Regions from separate parts of the Lentzea sp. JNUCC 0626 genome, predicted to be linked through region 1. Evidence: riboswitches for the same ligand, from Rfam matches in the RefSeq annotation. Region 1 holds a riboswitch; each other region holds the start of a gene.
What was found. A riboswitch is a leader RNA that binds a small molecule or an ion and turns the genes downstream of it on or off. The one in region 1 is predicted to bind cobalamin.
Positions count from the first base shown of each region.

Region 1 (4,683 bases):
CCGGCTTTCCAGGCGTAGAGGTACATCGAGGAGAGCTTGCCGATCGTCGGCGAGGCGACGAACAGGTTCAGCGACTGGCTCTGGTCGATGTACGGGCCGCGCGCGGCGGCCAGTTCGATCAACGCCTTCTGCGGCAGTTCCCAGGCGGTGCGGAACAGCTCGCGAACCTCGGCGGGCAGTTCGCCGAGACCCTGCACCGACCCCTCGTCCTGCTTGAGGCGGTTGCGGATCGCGTCCGTCCACAGGCCGCGGGACTTGAGCTCGCGCACCAGGTAGGAGTTGATCTGCAGGAACTCACCGGAGAGCGTCTCGCGCTTGAAGGTGTTGGACACCTGCGGCTCGATGCACTCGAAGCAGCCCGCGATCGAGGCGATCGTGGCCGTGGGAGCCACGGCGATCAGCAGCGAGTTGCGCAGGCCGTGCTCGGAGATCCGCTCGCGCACGGACGCCCAGCGCGCGGTCTGCGTGGGCGTGACGCCCCACAGGTCGGGCTGCAGATCTCCCTTGGCGGCACGAGTTTCCGCGAACGCCGGGTGCGCACCGGCCGAGGAGGCCAGCTCCGCCGACGACTCCAGAGCCGTCAGGTAGATCTCCTCGGCGATGCGCGTCGACAGCTCGCGCGCGGCGGGCGAGTCGAAAGCCAGGCGCAGCTTGAAGAACACGTCCTGCAGGCCCATGACACCGAGACCCACCGGGCGCCAGCGCGGGTTGGACTGCGCCGCCTGCTCGGTCGGGTAGTAGTTGATGTCGATCACGCGGTCGAGGAACACCACGGCCGTGCGGACGGTGGAACGCAGGCGCTCCCAGTCGATGTCACCGGCAGTGTCGTCGATGTGAGCGCCGAGGTTGACTGAGCCGAGGTTGCAGACCGCGGTCTCCTCGTCGCTCGTCACCTCCAGGATCTCGGTGCACAGGTTCGACAGGTGCACCACGTTCTCCGGCGACGCGGTCTGGTTGCACGTGCGGTTCGACGTGTCCTTGAACGTCATCCAGCCGTTGCCGGTCTGGGCGAGCGTGCGGATCATCCGTCCATAAAGGTCACGAGCCTTCACGGTCCGCACCGCGCGGCCGGCTTCCTCGGCGGCGCGGTAGGCGCGGTCGAACTCGTCGCCCCACAGGTCGACCAGTTCCGGCATCTCGTCCGGGTCGAACAACGACCAGTCGGCGTCCGCCTCGACGCGGCGCATGAACTCGTCGGGGATCCAGTTGGCCAGGTTGAGGTTGTGCGTGCGGCGCGCGTCCTCACCGGTGTTGTCGCGGAGCTCCAGGAACTCCTCGATGTCCGGGTGCCACGTCTCCAGGTACACGCACGCGGCGCCCTTGCGGCGGCCGCCCTGGTTCACGGCCGAGACCGACGCGTCCAAGGTGCGCAGCCACGGCACGATGCCGTTCGAGTGGCCGTTCGTGCCGCGGATCAGCGCACCCCTCGAACGCACCCGCGACCACTGCACGCCGATGCCGCCGGCGAACTTCGACAGCCGCGCGATCTGGGCGTAGCGCTCGTAGATCGACTCCAGCTGATCCTTCGGCGAGTCGAGCAGGTAGCACGAGGACATCTGGGTGTGCTGGGTGCCCGAGTTGAACAGCGTCGGCGAGCTCGGCAGGTACGCGAGCGACGACATCAGCCGGTAGAAGTCGATCGCCTCGGCCGCGGTGTGCGAGAGCCCGCACGCCACGCGCAGCAACCAGTACTGCGGCTGCTCGATCACCGATCGCTGGGACGGGTGGCGCAGCAGGTACCGGTCGTAGACGGTGCGCAGGCCGAAGTACTCGAACCGCCGGTCGCCGTCGAGGTCGATGGCGTCGTCGAGCTTGCGGGCGTTGGCGGCCACGAACTTCGCGGTCGCGTCGCCGATCAGGCCCTCGGCGTGGCCGAGGGCGATGCTCTGGCTGAAGGACTGCACGCCCTGACGGCGCACCTCCTTCTCGATGAACGCGGCCAGCAGGCCCGCGGCGAGCTTGGAGTACTCGGGTTCCTCGGCGACCAGGGCGGCCGCCGTCTGGATCGAGAGCTTGTCCAGCTCCTCCGTGGTGGCGCCGTCGTAGAGACCGCTGATCGTCTTGGTCGCGACCCTCAACGGGTCGACGTCGTGCAGACCGACCGTGCAACGCTCGACCGCGCGAACGATCTTGTTCAAGTCGACCGGTTCGAGTGAACCGTTGCGTTTTTTGACGCGCATCGTGGTGGTGACTGTGTCGACCGCCGTCACAGCTCTCTCCTCGCGAGCTCGGTGGCCACGAGAGCAGCGAGGAGTGAACGGGCGCGCGCGACCGCCACGTCCTCCCGCCCTCCCTCGGGGCCTCGGACGCCCGCACGCAGGCGCGTGCGGGATGCTGGCAGGTCTTCGGACTCACGGGCGTGCCCGGTGATCGATCACCGAGGCGCCTACCGGCCGTCGCTTCCCAGACACCCTCGTCCAGTGCTTTCTGACGGCTTTCGTTCCCGTTCACCGCTGCGGGGCAGTCCCGGATTCACACCGGGTTCCCTCTTGCGACGACCGATCTGGATGATCGGCCGAACCAGCTGCGGGACACAATACATGGGCGCGATCATGAGACACGCACCTACATGTAGTGGGCGTGTCGCCCGGTTGGACCAGTGCCTGAAACGTCCCGCCGCGCGGCTCGCGACGTGGCGGGACGACCCTGCGGTCAGCGCAGGTGGTGGGCGTTGAGGACGGTTCGTTCGGCCCCGTTGGCGGCGGCGTTCGCCGCCTGAACTCCCGAGGCTCAGCCGAGCGGCACGGGACCGCGCACGGAGGCGGAGTAGTCGTTGATCCACTTCGGGTACACCGGCGCCGGGGCGCTGATCGCGTCCAGTTCGGCGAGGTCCTTCTCCGCCAACGGGTTCTCGACGGCCGCGAGGTTGTCCCGTAGCTGCTCGACGGTGCGGGCGCCGATCGTGACGCTGGTGACCGCGGGCCGGGCGAGCAGCCACGCCAGCGCGACCTGCGGCATGCTCGTGCCGTTGCGCTCGGCCACTTCGCGGACGACGTGGACGATCGGCGCGGCGGTGGACGGGTCGACCGGCGGAATCGCCTGAGGGGCCTTCGCCCGGCGCGACCACGGGTCCGTGCTGTTGCCCTCGGCGTCGAACTTGCCGGTCAGGTACCCGGCGGCGAGCGGGCCCCAGACGGTCAGGCCGATGTTCTCGCTCTCGACCATCGGCAGGATCTCGGCCTCCAGGTCGCGCACCAGCAGCGAGTAGTGCGCCTGGAGCGCGACGAACCCGTTGAGCTGCTTGAGCGCGGAGATGCCGAGCGCCTTCGTGATCTGCCAGGCCGGGAAGTTCGCGACGCCGATGTGCCGGACCTTGCCCTGGCGCACGGCGTCGTCGAGCGCGCTCAGCGTCTCCTCCATCGGCGTGACCGAGTCGGTGTTGTGCAGCTGGAACAGGTCGATGTGGTCGGTGCGGAGCCGCCGCAGGCTCCTCTCGATGCTGCGCAGCAGGTGCACGCGGGTCGCGCCGAGGTCGTTGGGACCGGGGCCGAACCGCGCCATCGCCTTGGTCGCGATCAACACCTGGTCGCGGCGGCCTTCGAGGATCTCGCCGAGGTGGTTCTCGGACTCGCCGTCGGCGTAGACGTCCGCGGTGTCGATCAGGTTGACGCCCGCGTCGAGCGCCTCGTCGACGAGCCGGCGGGCCTGGGCCACGTCCAGCGCGCCGACCGCACCCCAGATCGGGTGGTCGGTGGCGCCACCGAACGTCATGGCGCCCAAGGACACCTCCGAGACCCAGAGTCCGGTTTTGCCCAGCGTGCGGTACTGCATCGAGCTCTCCTCACGACTTTTCGGACACCATGTCCGACATCGTGTCCGACTCTACACCCGAACGGACCAGCGCGTCGGTGTCGAGCGGTTTCGGAGGGTGAATCCTCAGGGTCGGCGGAACGCGCCGTACCACTGGTTGGCGGCGAGTTCGCGGGCCACGGCCAGGTCGGACTCGAGGCCGTTCGTGGCGACCTGGTGGGCGATCGCCCGCATCCCGCCCCACACGATGACCTCGGCGCACGTGTGCGGCACGAGGTCGGCGGACGTGCGGCCGGCCTCCTGCTCCTCCTCGAGCATGCGGGTCATGTTGTCGGCGAACCGCTGCACGGCCGCGTTCCACACGTCGCGGATCTCCGGCTCGTAGCCGGAGACCTCGACGATGGCGGCGAGCAGATGCGCGCGTTCCCGGTAGAAGGCGAAGATCTCCACCTGCGACCGCGTGATCGACTCCAGGTCCGCGGTGACGGTCCCCGGTGCCTCGAACGCGGCCCGGCCGAGGTTCTCGGTGATCCGCCGCATGACGTCGGTCTTGTCGCGGAAGTACAGGTAGAACGTCGACCGCGCGATGCCGGCCGCGTCCGCGATGCGCTGCACACCGAGTTCGGTGAAGGCGGTGCCGTCGCGCAGCAGCCGTTCGGTCGCGCCCAGCACGGCGGCCTCTACCTCGGCCTGACGTTCGGCCTTTTTGGACGGTCGGCGGGTGATGGAAGCCACGGACCCGATCGTAGCCAGCTGCTCAGCGGGTGCTCACGGGCACGGCACGACGGCGAACACCGTCTTGCCCCCGCCGGGACGCAGGCTGGTGCCCCACTTGCTGGTCGTGCTCTCGACCATCACCATGCCGCGACCGCGGTTCTCCCCCAGCCGCGAGTGGCCGTAGACCGGCTGCGTCGACGACTCGTCGTCCACCTC
Region 1 is NZ_CP171635.1:2,346,468-2,351,150, forward strand. Features, by position in the region: gene JNUCC0626_RS10480 (ribonucleoside-diphosphate reductase subunit alpha) at 1-2,210, opposite strand, end outside; cobalamin riboswitch at 2,320-2,540, opposite strand; gene JNUCC0626_RS10485 (aldo/keto reductase) at 2,731-3,771, opposite strand; gene JNUCC0626_RS10490 (TetR/AcrR family transcriptional regulator) at 3,877-4,485, opposite strand; gene JNUCC0626_RS10495 (ATP-binding protein) at 4,519-4,683, opposite strand, start outside.

Region 2 (4,683 bases), 600 kb from region 1:
GCGACCTGCCGTGCGGTGTCGCCCTCCGGCTGGTCGTCGCGCACGAACGACCACGCGAGCATTGTCACCGGACCGGTGAGCATGCCCTTGACCGGACGTTCCGTCTGGCTCTGCGCGTAGGTAGACCACTCGACGGTCATCGGCGCGGGCCGGGAAACGTCGCCGACGATCAGCGGCGGCCGGACGTAGCGCGTGCCGTAGGACTGCACCCAGCCGTGCTGCGTGGCCAGGAACCCCGTGAGCTGCTCGCCGAAGTACTGCACCATGTCGTTGCGCTCGGGCTCGCCGTGCACCAGCACGTCCAGCCCGATCTTCTCCTGCTCGGCGATCACCGACCGGATCTCGGCGCGCATCGCCTCCTGGTACGCGGCCTGGTCGATCTTCCCGGACCGGACCTCGGCACGGGCCTTGCGCAGCTCCTGCGTCTGCGGGAACGAGCCGATGGTCGTGGTCGGCAGCTGGGGCAGGTTCAACCGCTCGTGCTGAGCCTTCGCCCGCGTGCCGTACGCGCTGGTGCGCCGCAGGTCCGCGGCCGTGACCGCGGCGACCCGCTCACGCACCGCGGGCACCTTCACGATCGGCGACGCCGCCCGCGACGCCAACCGGCTCTGGTTGACGTGCAGGACGTTGCTGATCGCGGCGTGGCCCTCGGTCAGCCCGCGTCGCAGCGTGACGATCTCCTCGAGCTTCTGCCGCGCGAACGACAACCAGCCCGCGATCTCGGTGTCGAGATCGCTCTCCAGCGTCACGTCGTACGGCACGTGCAACAACGAACACGACGCCGCCACGTCCACCGACCCCGCCAGCCCGAGCAGGGTGCCGAGGGTGCTCAACGCGGCGGTGAGATCCGCGGCCCAGATGTTGCGCCCGTTGACCACACCGGCGACAAGCCGCTTGTCCCCCAGCCCACCCACGGACGCGAGCGCGTCGAGGTTGGCCGCGGCATCACCGGTGAAGTCCAGCGCCAGCCCCTCGACAGGAGCCTTCGCCAGCACCGGCAACGCGTCCCCGAGCCGGTCGAAGTACGTCGCGACCAGGATCTTCGGGCGCGCAGGTGCGGCGGCCAGCCGCGCGTAGGTCTCCGCGACCTTGGCCAGCACGTCGGCCGGCTGGTCGGTCACGAGCGCGGGCTCGTCGATCTGCACCCACTCCGCGCCTGCCTCGTGCAGCTTGCCCAGCAGCTCCGCGTACAGCGGCACGAGCTGGTCCAGCAGGTCCAGTGGCCGGAAGCCTTCGGTGCCCGTCGGGTCCTTGGCCAGCAACAGGAACGTGACCGGCCCGACCAGCACCGGCCGCGTCGTCACACCCTCGGCGAACGCTTCGGCGAACTCGGCGAGCGGCTTGCTCGCGTCGAGGGTGAAGGTGGTGTCTGGGCCGAGTTCGGGCACGAGGTAGTGGTAGTTGGTGTCGAACCACTTCGTCATCTCCAGCGGCGGCGCCTCCGCGGTACCGCGAGCCATCGCGAAGTAGCGGTCCAGCTGACCTGCCGGAGTCGTGGCGTCGGGAACCGCGGCCAGGTGCCGCTCCGGAACCGCACCGAACAGCACGGCCGTGTCCAGCACGTGGTCGTAGAACGAGAAGTAGTTGCTCGGAACCTCGTCGATCCCGGCGTCACGCAGCTCCGCCAGGTTCTGCAACCGCAGCTCACGCGCGGTACGCAGCAGGGCATCGGCATCGCTGCGACCAGCCCAGTAGGACTCGATCGCCTTCTTCAACTGCCGCTGCGCACCCTGGCGCGGATAGCCGTGGACGGTGGCACGGCTGGACGGAACGGTCTGGGTCACGGGGCTCTCCTTCGCGAGTCCACGTGGACCTGCGGAAAGGAGCGCGCGACAAACCACGGCCGTTGACCGGGCCGTGCTTCGCCACCGACCCACCCGCGAGGTCTCGGCCTGCACCCACGGTCGTGGATGCACAGCGGGCAGGTCTTCGGACTCATGGGCGTTCCGGCTCGCGCCGGGTTCCTACTGGCCGTCGCTTCCCAAGCCTCCCGGCTCAGTGCTCGCCTCTCGAAGAGGCAGACGGCGGTCGTTCCCACTCACCGCTGCGGGGCAGTCCCGGATTCACACCGGATTCCCTCTTGCCTCGACCACCACCACGAACTCGCGACGGCCGAACCAGCTGCACACTCACTGTAGCGGTACAGGACCGCTCGATTTCTAGGTCTTGTCCCAGCCCATGGGAACCAGTTGTTCACAACCCGAGCAAGAGCGGCTCAGCCGGAACTTCTTCGGTGAGCAAGGTCGCGACCGGCGAGGCGAGGTCGCGCGGGGAGAACAAGTCAGCACCTCGATAGCCGGCTATCTCAGCCAACGTCTACCACCTGCAGTCCGTGGCGTACCTGGGCGACAGCACCTCCTGACGCCAGACACGCGGCGGATCATCGTCGACGACGAGGCCGACTTCCTCGCGCAACTCCCGCCGTAGCGCCTGCACAGGGGTCTCGCCGGACTGCAAGCCCCCACCTGGCACTCGGTCAGCTGGTCCCTCAAGACCGCGAACCCAATGACCGCGCCACCTACGTGGGCAAAAGTCTGCGCCTGAACTGCGGCTGCAAGATCCACGACCTGCGTGCCTTCGCCGCACAGATGCGACGCCAACGCGGTTGGGACATCGCTACCAGCACCGGCTGGGGAGGCAGCTCCACTGACACCGAAACCACTTACAGTCTCCGCGTTCGCCGCAAGAGCCTCGACACGCCAACAAAACCAGACACGAGGAAAGTCCAGCGAGTGCTCGACCACCTGAACCGCATGCTGTTGATCGGTGGCGAGTGGTCACCACGCACGTTCGACAGCATCCGCCCGCAAGCCCGTCCTCGGCCCAGCCAGGGAGACTCAGGAAACTGGTACAGGCGACCTAACGCCGCCGCGGGCGGCAAGTTAGGTACCTAACTTGCCGCCCGCCAGAGGAAAAACCTGCCCGCGTTGTGGCCGAAGGCGCACGGACCAGAGCGGCACCACCTGGAGGCGTCGACCTCCGCACCAGGCACCGGCGTGCAGCTGTGGCCGCCAGGGTCAGCCTTCGCAGGTCACGCAGCCCTCTTCCATGCGGCAGGTCAGGCCCACTTCCATGTCGTCGTCGTCCCAGTCGATCGCGAAGTCCGCGTCGGCGGAGCCCTCCGTCGCCACCGGACCCGCCGCCTCGATCACGGCACTCTGCTCACTCATTCTCATCTCCTCTGTTTGCTTGCCTGCACGCCCGCCCGGGAACGCATGTAGTAAAGACTCTTGATGTACGGGTCCAGCAGCGCCTTCTTGTGAATGCGGCTGATTTCCTGAGGGGTCGCGTCCGCGTTGAAGAACAGGTTCAGCGACTGCGACTGGTCGATGAACCGCTGCCGGTCGGCGGCCTGCGTGAGAATGACTTCCTGGTCGATCTCGTAGGCAGTCTTGAAGACCGACTTCTCCTCGTCCTTCAGCCAGTCCACGTGCTGCACCGAGCCGTCGTTGTCGACGATGTCGTCGATCGTCTCGCTGGTGTAGACGTCCCGTTCCTTCATCAACGAGACCAGGTTCGGGTTGGCCCGGGCCATCTCACCCGCCGAGGTGGTCTGGTTCCAGACGTTCGCCACGAACGGTTCGATGCCCTGGCTGGTGCCGCCGACGATCAACGCGGTGCTCATCGTCGGGGCGACCGCCATCAGGTGGCTGTTGCGCCGCCCGACGCACCACTCGGGAACTCCGGCGACCTCACCCATCCACACCGAGGCCCGGTTCGCCTGCTCGGCGATCGAAGCGAACACCGCCTTGTTGATCTCGCGGGCTTCCGGCGACTCGAACGCGATCATCCGCTGCTGGAGCATGTCGTGGTAGCCCATGACACCGAGGCCCAGGCTGCGGGCCTTCTCGGTGTAGCGGATCGCCCGCTCCAGGCCGCGGATCTCACGGGCCCGGCGCAGGAACGCCTCGGCGACCGCGTCGAGGAAGACCGTCGCGGTGAACGCGACGTCGGTGCCCTCCCACTCGCGGTACGTGGCCAGGTTCAGCGACGACAGCACGCAGGTGTACGAGTGGTCCTCGTCGGAGAACAGCGTGATCTCCGAGCACAGGTTGGACGCCTTGTTGGCCAGGCCGTTCGCCTTGTAGCTCTCGGTCTGGAGGTCGTTGACGGTGTCGACCTTCCAGATGTAGCCCTTGCCGAGGACCGCCCGGATCTTCAGAACCCGCTTGTACCGGGCGAGTGCGTCGGCGTCGCCGGAGACGAGCCGGTCGATGAAGTCCTGGGTGAAGATCCAGCCGACGTTCTTGTTCGCCGGCTCCCGGAAGATCAGGTCGGCCAGCTCGAAGAAGTCGTCGTGGTCGACCGGCAGGTACCCGGCCCACGACCCGCGCCGGGTCGAACCCTGACTGATCTGGTTGGTCATCTCCACGAAGTTCTGGAACACCGGCACGACCCCGTTGGCCTTGCCGTTGTCGGAGAACTTCGCGCCACGCGGACGAATGTCACCCAGGTAGGCGGACGTGCCGAAACCCTGCTGGGACAGCAGCGCCGCCTCTTTGAGGGTGTCGTAGAAACCCCACACCGAATCCTCGATGTAGGAGCCCTCACAGCTGACCGGCAACCCGCGGTCGGTACCGAGGTTCGCCAGGACCGGCGTGGACGGCGACAGCCAGCCCTTCCAGATCACCTCGAAGAACGCGTCGTACCAGCCCTCGCCGCCGGTGCGCGGATACAACTCGT
Region 2 is NZ_CP171635.1:1,749,245-1,753,927, reverse strand. Features, by position in the region: gene metE (5-methyltetrahydropteroyltriglutamate--homocysteine S-methyltransferase) at 1-1,784, opposite strand, end outside; cobalamin riboswitch at 1,904-2,137, opposite strand; gene JNUCC0626_RS07860 (NUDIX domain-containing protein) at 2,317-2,586, opposite strand; gene JNUCC0626_RS07855 (hypothetical protein) at 3,018-3,170, opposite strand; gene JNUCC0626_RS07850 (ribonucleotide reductase N-terminal alpha domain-containing protein) at 3,173-4,683, opposite strand, start outside.
Region 2: another riboswitch for cobalamin. It lies ahead of metE (5-methyltetrahydropteroyltriglutamate--homocysteine S-methyltransferase); the one in region 1 lies ahead of JNUCC0626_RS10480 (ribonucleoside-diphosphate reductase subunit alpha).

Region 3 (4,683 bases), 580 kb from region 1:
CGTCCATGATCGCGACGTACGGCTTGGGGTAGGCGGCGATCTGCGCGTTGAGCCGGTACTCGTCGGCCCAGAACGCGAGCGACGCCGTGCCGCCGGAGCGTGCGTCCTCGTAGATCGACCGGATGTCCCCGCCGGCGCACAGACCGCGTTCACCGGCTCCGTCGACCACGACGGCCCGCACACCGGGATCGTCCTGCCACGCCGTGAGCCGGTCGCTGATCGCGCGGACCATGTCGTGCTTCAGCGCGTTGATGGCCTTGGGCCGGTTGAGGGTGATGCGGCCCAGTCCGCTGTGGACGTGGAACTCGACGTCGCTCACATCGCCTCCTGGAACATCCGGCGGGAGATGATGATCCGCATGATCTCGTTGGTCCCTTCCAGGATCTGATGCACCCGCAGGTCGCGGACGATCTTCTCCAGCCCGTACTCGGTCAGGTAGCCGTAGCCCCCGTGCAGCTGCAACGCCTGGTTCGCGATCTCGAACCCCGCGTCGGTGCAGAACCGCTTGGCCATGGCGGACAACGCCGTGGCGTTCGCGTCGCCGTGGTCGAGCGCGTCGGCGGCCCGCCACAGCAGCGTGCGTCCGGCCTCCAGTTCGGTGCGCATGTCGGCCAGCCGGAACCGCAGCGCCTGCGCCTCCGACAGCCTGGCGCCGAACGCCGACCGTTCGGACAGGTGCCGCAGCGCCTTGTCCAGCGCGGTGCCCGCGCCGCCCAGGGAGCAGGCGGCGATGTTGAGCCGTCCACCGTCCAAAGCGGACATCGCGACCTTGAACCCGCCGCCCTCGCCACCCAGCAACGCCGTGGCGGGTACGCGCGCACCGTCGAGGACCACCTGGCGGGTGGGCTGGGCGTTCCAGCCCATCTTGACCTCGTTCGGTCCGAACGAGAGCCCCGGAGTGTCCTTGTCGACGACGAACGCCGAGATCCCGGCCGCGCCGATGCCTCCGGTGCGAGCCAGCACGACGTACACCTCGGCGGCGCCCGCGCCGGAGATGAACTGCTTCACCCCGTCCAGCACGTAGTCCTCGCCGTCGCGCACCGCCCTGGTGGACAACGCGGCGGCGTCCGACCCGGCGTCCGGCTCGGTGAGGCAGTAGCTGCCGAACCAGTCCATCGTCGCCATACGCGGCAGGTAGCGGTGGCGCTGGGCCTCGCTGCCGAACCGGTCGATCATGGTGGCGACCATGTTGTGGATCGAGGTGTAGGCGGCCAGTGACGGGCAGCCGGTCGCGAGCGCCTCGAACACCAGCACGCCGTCGAGGCGGCCGAGCCCGGAACCACCGACGTCCTCCGGCAGGTACACGCCGCCGAGCCCGAGCTGGGCGGCCTTGCGCAGCACGTCCGCGGGGAAGTGCTTGCTCTGGTCCCATTCCACGGCGTGCGGCGCGAGGTGTTCGGCGGCGAACTCGGCCACCGTCTCGCGCAGCGCGCGTTGGTCTTCGTCGAGCCTCATCCGCGGCCTCAGCTCATCGTCGGGATCACGAAGCTGGCGCCGTTCTTCACACCGGACGGCCAGCGCGAGGTGACGGTCTTCGTCTTGGTGTAGAAGCGGATCGAGTCCGGCCCGTGCTGGTTGAGGTCACCGAATCCGGACCGCTTCCACCCGCCGAACGTGTGGTAGGCGATCGGCACGGGGATGGGCACGTTCACGCCGACCATGCCGGTGTTGACCCGCGAGGTGAAGTCGCGCGCGGTGTCGCCGTCCCGCGTGAAGATCGCGACGCCGTTGCCGTACTCGTGCTCGCTCGGCAGCCGCAGCGCCGCCTCGTAGTCGGCGGCGCGCACGATCGACAGCACCGGCCCGAAGATCTCCTCGCGGTAGATCCGCATCTCGGGCGTGACCCGGTCGAACAGGCACGCGCCCAGGTAGAAGCCGTTCTCGTGGCCCGGCACGGTGACGTCCCGCCCGTCCACGACCAGCTCGGCACCTTCGGCCACACCGATGTGCACGTACTCGCGCACCCGGTGCACGGCGTCGGAGGTGACCAGCGGCCCGAAGTCCGAGGTGTCGTCCAGCGCGGGCCCGACCTTCAACGCCCGCGCGCGTTCCGCGAGCTTCGCGACCAGCGCGTCCGCCGTCGCCTCACCGACCGGAACCGCCACCGAGATCGCCATGCACCGCTCGCCGGCGGACCCGTACCCGGCACCGACCAGCGCGTCCACGACCTGGTCGAGGTCGGCGTCCGGCATTACGATCATGTGGTTCTTGGCGCCACCGAAGCACTGCGCGCGCTTCCCGTGCGCGGCGGCGGTGGTGTAGATGTACTCGGCGATCGCGGAGGACCCGACGAACCCGACCGCCTCGACCCTCGGGTCGGTGAGCAGCGCGTCGACCGCCTCCTTGTCCCCGTTGACCACGGAGAAAACGCCCGGTGGCAGACCAGCCTCGAGGAACAGCTCGGCCAGCCGCAACGGCACCGACGGGTCGCGCTCGGACGGCTTGAGCACGAACGCGTTGCCGCAGGCGATCGCCGGAGCGGCCTTCCACAGCGGGATCATGGCGGGGAAGTTGAACGGCGTGATGCCCACGACCACCCCGAGCGGCTGACGCATCGAGTAGACGTCGATGCCGGTGCCCGCGTTGTCGGTGAAGTCGCCCTTGAGCAGATGCGGAACGCCGATCGCGAACTCGACGACCTCCAGTCCCCGCTGGATGTCCCCGCGCGCGTCGGCCACGGTCTTGCCGTGCTCGGACGACAAGAGCCGCGCGAGGCTCTCCTCCTCGGCCCGCACGAGCTCGACGAACTTCATCAGCACGCGGGCCCGGCGCTGGGGGTTCCACGCGGCCCACTCCCGCTGGGCGGCAACGGCGTCCGCGACGGCGTCGGAAACCTCGGCGGCGGACGCCAGCGGCACCCGCGCCTGAACGGCGCCAGTACTCGGGTCGAAGACGTCGGCGAACCGGCCGGACGTGCCGGGCACGGGCTTGCCACCGACGAAGTGGTGCAGTTCCTTGCTCACAGGAGATCCTTCCGTCAGAGCGCAGGACGGAGCCGCCCGAGTCGCATATGGACGACCGGGCACGGCGACAGCACGGCTTATGGCTGTGGGATCGCGTTTCTCGCGCAGGCAGGAAGAATCTGCATGCGTTCAGCTCCATCCTCGTGGACGAACACGGACGTCCACAGCCGGTATCCTGGCTCCCGGATCGACGTGGGGCCCCGGCCTTCCCGGCTCGCGCCAGTGGCCTGCTGATGGGACACCACTCCCCGGTCACAGTGGCGGGACCGCGCCGGACTCGCACCGGCTTCCCTGCACCGTGGACCTTCGGCCAACATAAAGTAGGACTTCCTACTATGTCGAGAGTGCGCCAGGTCACGTCACCCGGAAGAAAGCGGCGCCCCCGGGCCGTGACCAGCCGGGGGCGCCGCGGGCCGCTCCGATGTAGTGCGAGAGACGGGCGTCGTCGGGCAACTGGAAGGCGCCCTCCGGCAGCTCAGTACCGATCCGGAACGCGATCATGCGCGGCGCCCACGCACCCGGCGACCCGCTGAAACCGCAGGCCCTCGCCAAGGAACAGGGCGTGAGCCTGGCCGTGGTGCGCGAGGCGCTCGTCCGCCTGGTCAGCGAGGGCCTCGCCGACCAGCTGCCGAACCGCGGCTTCGCCGTCCCCGTCTACTCGGACCGTCGCCGGCAGAAGATCGCGGAGGCCCGGATGACCGTCGAACCGGCCGTCCTGCGCTCGTCTGTCGAGCGGGGCGACCTCGACTGGGAGGCCTGGGTCCGCGCGGCGCACCACCGGCTGGCACTCACCCCCGCGTTCATCGGCGACTCCGACGAGCACCACAGCGAGGAGTGGGCGGAAGCGCACCGGATCTTCCACCGTATCCTGCTGGAAGGCTGCGGCAACGCGTCCCTGCTGGACACCTTCGACCGGCTGTGGACCGCGAGCGAACTCGACCGCCGCTGGTCGGCGAGCCGCAATGGGGAGCGCGACCACCTCGCCGAGTAGCGCGCCCTGGAGGAGGCCGCGCTCGCCAGTGACGCCGACGCCGCCGCGACGGCGTTGCTCCGGCACCTCGGCCACACCGCGACCGGCCTGCTTTCCGACGTCACGGCGTCGTGACGGTCAGCCAGTCCAGTTCGGCGAAACCGTTCCGCTTCCGCAACGCCACCCTGTTCTCTCCCGCGGTCAGCGGCACCAGGACCGTCGCGGCGCGGGCGGCGCGGTCGTGCTGCTCGGTGCCCAGCCACGAGCCGCTCGGCGGGTACACCGCGACCGCGCGCTCCACTCCGCCCACGAGCACCGTGTGGTCGGCCGGAGCGGTCGTGCCGTTGGCGTGACCGATGGCGAGCCGGTACGTGCCGGTGACCGGGGCGTCCACCACGAACTCGACCTGGCTGTCCGGCGCGTCGATGCCGCCCACGTAGTCGGGCACGTAGTTCGACCGGTACGGCACCGCCCGCGCCGACGTGATCGCCGCGTTCTCCGCCTCGTACCGGTGGGTGTCCGGCCGCACGTCGACGTAGTCCAGTTCGGCGTAGCCCGTGCCCCGGCCGAGCCGGACGTCGTTGCGGCCCGCCTGGAGCACCAGTCGTTTCGTGACGGTGCCCAGCTCGGAGCTCGCCCAGCCTCCCGTGGCCGGATAGCCGACCTCGCCCTGGCGCACGCCGTTCACGCTCACCGCGTGGGCCGCCGGGCCGACGCCCGCCGCGTACCGCACGGTCATCGCGTACACGC
Region 3 is NZ_CP171635.1:1,766,920-1,771,602, forward strand. Features, by position in the region: gene JNUCC0626_RS07940 (enoyl-CoA hydratase/isomerase family protein) at 1-319, opposite strand, end outside; gene JNUCC0626_RS07945 (acyl-CoA dehydrogenase family protein) at 316-1,455, opposite strand; gene JNUCC0626_RS07950 (CoA-acylating methylmalonate-semialdehyde dehydrogenase) at 1,464-2,963, opposite strand; cobalamin riboswitch at 3,112-3,279, opposite strand; partial or broken gene JNUCC0626_RS07955 (GntR family transcriptional regulator) at 3,448-4,068, shown strand; gene JNUCC0626_RS07960 (CBM35 domain-containing protein) at 4,055-4,683, opposite strand, start outside.
Region 3: another riboswitch for cobalamin. It lies ahead of JNUCC0626_RS07950 (CoA-acylating methylmalonate-semialdehyde dehydrogenase); the one in region 1 lies ahead of JNUCC0626_RS10480 (ribonucleoside-diphosphate reductase subunit alpha).

Region 4 (4,683 bases), 3.9 Mb from region 1:
GCCATGTAACCGCTGCTGAACACCAGCGCGGACTGCGAGCCGCAGAAGTTCGCGAGCTCGAACTCCAGCTCGGCGTGCAGCTCGGTCGAGCCCGTGACCAGGCGCGATCCCGTGGACCCCGCGCCCCACTTCAACGTGGCGGCCGCGGCGGCACCGGCGACGCGCTTGTCCTTGGCGAGCCCGAGGTAGTCGTTGCTCGCGAGGTCGAGATCCGTCGAGTCCGACGTGCGCGGCCGCAGTCGCCGGGTCAGACCGGCCTTGGCTCGCGCTTCAGAGCGGACGTCGATCCAGTCGAACGTCGCCTCACCAGGACTGGAAATCGCCTCAGTTGTGCTCACGGTCACCGCCTGAGTCTCCCATCCGGCCGCTAGCGTGCCGCTCGTGGACCTGTTCACCTTCACGCGCGCCGAACTCACCTCGCCGGTGCAGTTCCTCGGCGGCCGCTGGGTGGTGTCCTCGTACGACGACGTGCGCGCCGTGTTGGCCGATCCCGTCACGTACCTGCCCGACAACGCGCTGACCGCCGTGACGCCGGTGGCTCCGGCGGCGTTGCGATCACTGGTCCGCGCCCGCTTCTCGCTCCCGCCGACGCTCGCGAACAACGGGTCCGAGTCACACGCTGACCTGCGGCGACTCGTGGCGTCGTTCTTCACGGCCGCGCGCGTTGCCGCTGCGGAGCCTCGCATCGAAGCCCTCGTTCTGGAACGCCTGGGTGGCACGGATCTCGTGCGGGACCTCGCCTGGGACCTGCCCGCGATCGTGCTGATGGACATCCTCGGACTGCCCAACGTCGACATCCCGACGCTGAAGCGGTGGAGCTCCGGGTCGCTGGAGTTCTTCTGGGGCGACATCACCCGCGAACGTCAGCTGGAGCTGGTCGGCGACGTCGGCGACTTCCACCAATGGCTGATCAAGCGCTATCACGCCCGCGACGGCGACTTGTTCTGCGCGCTGGCCGACGCCGGTGTGTCCGCCGAGGACTCCGCGGGCCTCTGCTACTTCCTGCTGATCGCCGGCCAGGAGACGACGACCCAGTTGCTGTCCACGGCGTTGCGGCGCGCGTTGCAGGACCGTTCGCTGTGGGCGCGGCTGCCCGAACCCGGCGTCGCGGAGGCGTTCGTCGAGGACGTGCTGCGGACCGAAACGCCCGTGGTGACGTGGCGGCGGCTGACCGCGCGTGAGGTCGTTCTGTCCGGTGTGCACGTTCCGGCCGGTGCGGAGCTCGTGTTGTTGTTGAGCGGTAAGGAAACCGACTCGCGCCACCTGGCGTTCGGGTACGGCCGCCACTTCTGCCTGGGCGCGGGGCTCGCCCGGCTGGAGGCCGCCGTGACGTTGCGCACGGTGGCGGCGCACGAACCGTCGTTGCACCTGGTCGGACCACGACCGGAGTGGCTGAACCTGCTGTCGTTCCGCGCGCCGAAGTCGGTGGCTGTGAGCCGTTGACCTGAGGTTTGATGCTGGGGTGATGAACCGTCAGCTCTCGGGAGTCCGCAAGAAGACGCTGCTGGAGACGCTCGGCCCGGTGCCGGACGTCGACCCCGACCGGTACGGCGACGGCGGCCCGGTGGGTGCGCTGGAGGAGCGGGTCGCCGCGTTGCTCGGCACCGAGGCCGCGTTGTTCGTGCCGACCGGGACGATGGCGCAGCAGATCGCGTTGCGGTGCTGGGCCGACCGCACGCACAACCCGATCGTCGCGATGCACCCGCAGGCGCACCCGCTGCACCACGAGGACGACGCGCTGACCGTGCTGTCCGGGCTGCGGCCGATCAAGGTGCGCAACGCCGACGTCGGGACGTGCCCCGAGCCGTTCGGGACGCTGCTGCTGGAGGTGCCGGACCGCGAGGCCGGGTTCGTCCTCCCGACCTGGGACGAGCTGACCGCGACGGTCGACCTGGCCCGCGAACGGGACGCGGTCGTGCACCTCGACGGCGCGCGGCTGTGGGAGAGCACGCACGGCCTGGGCAAGCCGTTGCCCGAGATCGCGGGGCTGTTCGACTCGGTCTACGTGTCGTTCTACAAGTCCCTCGAAGGCATCTCCGGGGCGGCGCTGGCCGGGTCGCGGGACTTCGTCGAGCAGGCACGGGTCTGGCGGCACCGGTACGGCGGCATGCTGTTCCAGCAGTGGCCCGCCGCGCTGTCGGCGTTGCACGGCCTGGACACGGTCCTGCCGAAGCTCGGCGAGTACGTCGCGCACGCCAAGGTCGTCGCTCAGGCGATGGACCAGCCCGAACCGCACACCCACCAGTTCGCGCTGCACCTGCCCGGCGACCCGGCCCGGCTCAAGGAGTTGAGCGGCAAGTTCCTCGGCGGGTTCTGGCAGGACGGGCCGCTGGCCAAGACCGAGGTGACCGTGGCCGGCCCCGCGCTGGAGTGGACGGCGGACGAGGTCAGGGCAACGTGGCAGGAGTTCCTCGGGCTGATCTAGCGACGTCGCTCACCTGGCTGTTGGACCCGGCCGTGCGAAGTGCGACGATGCCGGGGCTGTGAGGGGAACGCGAGGAAGCCGGTGGAACTCCGGCGCCGTCCCGCGACTGTGACCGGTTTTGGACGCCGGAAGTCAGGAACTCGTCCCCCTCTTCACCTCACCGCGGGCGTGGACACCCGAGGAAGGACTTCGCTGAGCATGTTCCCGTTTTCGGCTGTCGTCGGCCATGACGACCTCCGGCTCGCCCTGCTGCTGAACGCCGTGCACCCCGGCATCGGCGGCGTTCTCGTCCGAGGCGAGAAGGGGACCGCGAAGTCGACCATCGTGCGTGCGCTGGCCGCGTTGCTGCCGGAGCTCGACGTCTCGGCGGGCTGCCGGTTCGGGTGCGCGCCCGGGACCACCGACTGCCCCGACGCACCGCACGACGGCGTGGAGCGGCGCCCAGCCCGGCTCGTCGAACTGCCCGTCGGTGCCACCGAGGACCGCCTGGTCGGGTCGCTCGACCTGGAGAAAGCGCTGACCGAGGGCAAGCGCGCGTTCCAGCCCGGCCTGCTGGCCGCCGCGCACCGGGGCGTGCTCTACGTCGACGAGGTCAACCTGCTGCACGACCACCTGGTCGACCTGCTGCTCGACGCCGCCGCGATGGGGCGTGCGCACGTCGAACGCGAGGGCGTGTCGGTGTCGCACCCGTCGCAGTTCCTGCTGGTCGGCACGATGAACCCCGAGGAAGGTGAGCTGCGGCCGCAGCTGCTCGACCGGTTCGGGCTGACCGTGGCCGTGAAGGCCGCGCGGGACGTCGCCGTGCGCACCGAGGTCATCCGTCGCCGGCTCGCCTACGAGGCCGACCCGGTCGGGTTCGCCGCTCGCTGGGCCGATGAGGACGTGCAGCTGAAGCAGCAGATCACCGACGCCCGGTCGCGGTTGGCCGGAGTGTCCCTTCCGGACGGTGAGCTGCGCCGGATCGCCGCTGTCTGCGCGGCTTTCGAGGTCGACGGCATGCGCGCGGACCTCGTGGTCGCCCGTGCCGCCGTCGCGCACGCAGCGTGGCGCGGGGTCGGCGCGGTCGAGGAGATCGACGTCGAGACCGCCGTCCGGCTCGCGCTGCCGCACCGGCGCCGCCGCGACCCGTTCGACGAGCCCGGCATCGAGGAGCAGCAGCTCGAGGACGCCATGAAGCAGGCGGCCGAGCACGCCGAAGAGCCTTCGGACGAGGGTCCGGACGACGACGGCCCCGGCGGTGGCGAGCTGCCCGAACCGCAGGAAGGCCCGAAGGGCAACGGGAACGCGCCTGCCGACCGTCCGGCACCGGAACCCTCGCCCGCGTTCAAGGCGCGGCTGCTGGAGGTTCCCGGCGTCGGGGAAGGTGCGCCGGGCAAGCGTTCCCGGGCCCGTGCCCGCACCGGCCGGATCGTTCGTTCGTCCACTGTGGACGGCAGTGGGCTGCACCTGGTCGACACGCTGACGACCGCCGCGCCGCACCAGGCCGCGCGGGGCCGCAGCGGTCCCGGACTGCTGCTCACCGCCGCCGACCTGCGCAAGGCCGTGCGGGAGGGCAAGGAGTCGAACCTCGTGTTGTTCGTCGTCGACGCCTCCGGCTCGATGGCCGCGCAGAAGCGGATGTCGGCGGTCAGCGGCGCGGTGATCTCGTTGCTGCGCGACGCCTACCAGCGCCGCGACAAGGTGGGTGTGGTGACGTTCCGGGGCCAGACCGCCGAGGTCGCCCTGCCGCCCACGACTTCCGTGGACGCCGCCGCGACGCGGTTGAAGAAGATGCGCACCGGCGGCCGCACGCCGTTGGCGGACGGTCTGCTGAAGGCCCACCGCGTGCTGGAGATCGAACGGCTGCGGGACCCGCGCAAGCGTCCGCTGGTGGTGCTGCTGACGGACGGCCGGGCTACGTCGAGTGGCCTCGGCGGCGACCCGACCAAGGACGCGCTGAAGGCCGCCGGACTGCTGGAGCAGACCGCCGTCGTGGTCGTCGACTGCGAACAGGGCCACGTCCGCCTCGGGCTCGCCGCGAAGATCGCCGAGGCGTTGCAGGGCACCTGCGTCCGGCTCGAGCAGCTGTCCGCCGACCACCTCGCCGGCGTCGTCCGGGCCGCGTGAGTTCGCTTCCCGGCGAACTCACCGGAGTCTGCGGAGCAGCGACCAACGAGCAAGGAGAAACCCCTGTGCCCCAAGGACAACCCACCGAGGTTCCGAAGGACGGCCTGACCACCCGGCAGCGCCGCAACCGCCCGTTGCTGATGCTGCACACC
Region 4 is NZ_CP171635.1:9,036,762-9,041,444, forward strand. Features, by position in the region: gene JNUCC0626_RS42395 (8-amino-7-oxononanoate synthase) at 1-338, opposite strand, end outside; gene JNUCC0626_RS42400 (hypothetical protein) at 382-1,443, shown strand; gene JNUCC0626_RS42405 (threonine aldolase family protein) at 1,466-2,425, shown strand; cobalamin riboswitch at 2,454-2,586, shown strand; gene JNUCC0626_RS42410 (putative cobaltochelatase) at 2,624-4,531, shown strand; gene cobO (cob(I)yrinic acid a,c-diamide adenosyltransferase) at 4,597-4,683, shown strand, end outside.
Region 4: another riboswitch for cobalamin. It lies ahead of JNUCC0626_RS42410 (putative cobaltochelatase); the one in region 1 lies ahead of JNUCC0626_RS10480 (ribonucleoside-diphosphate reductase subunit alpha).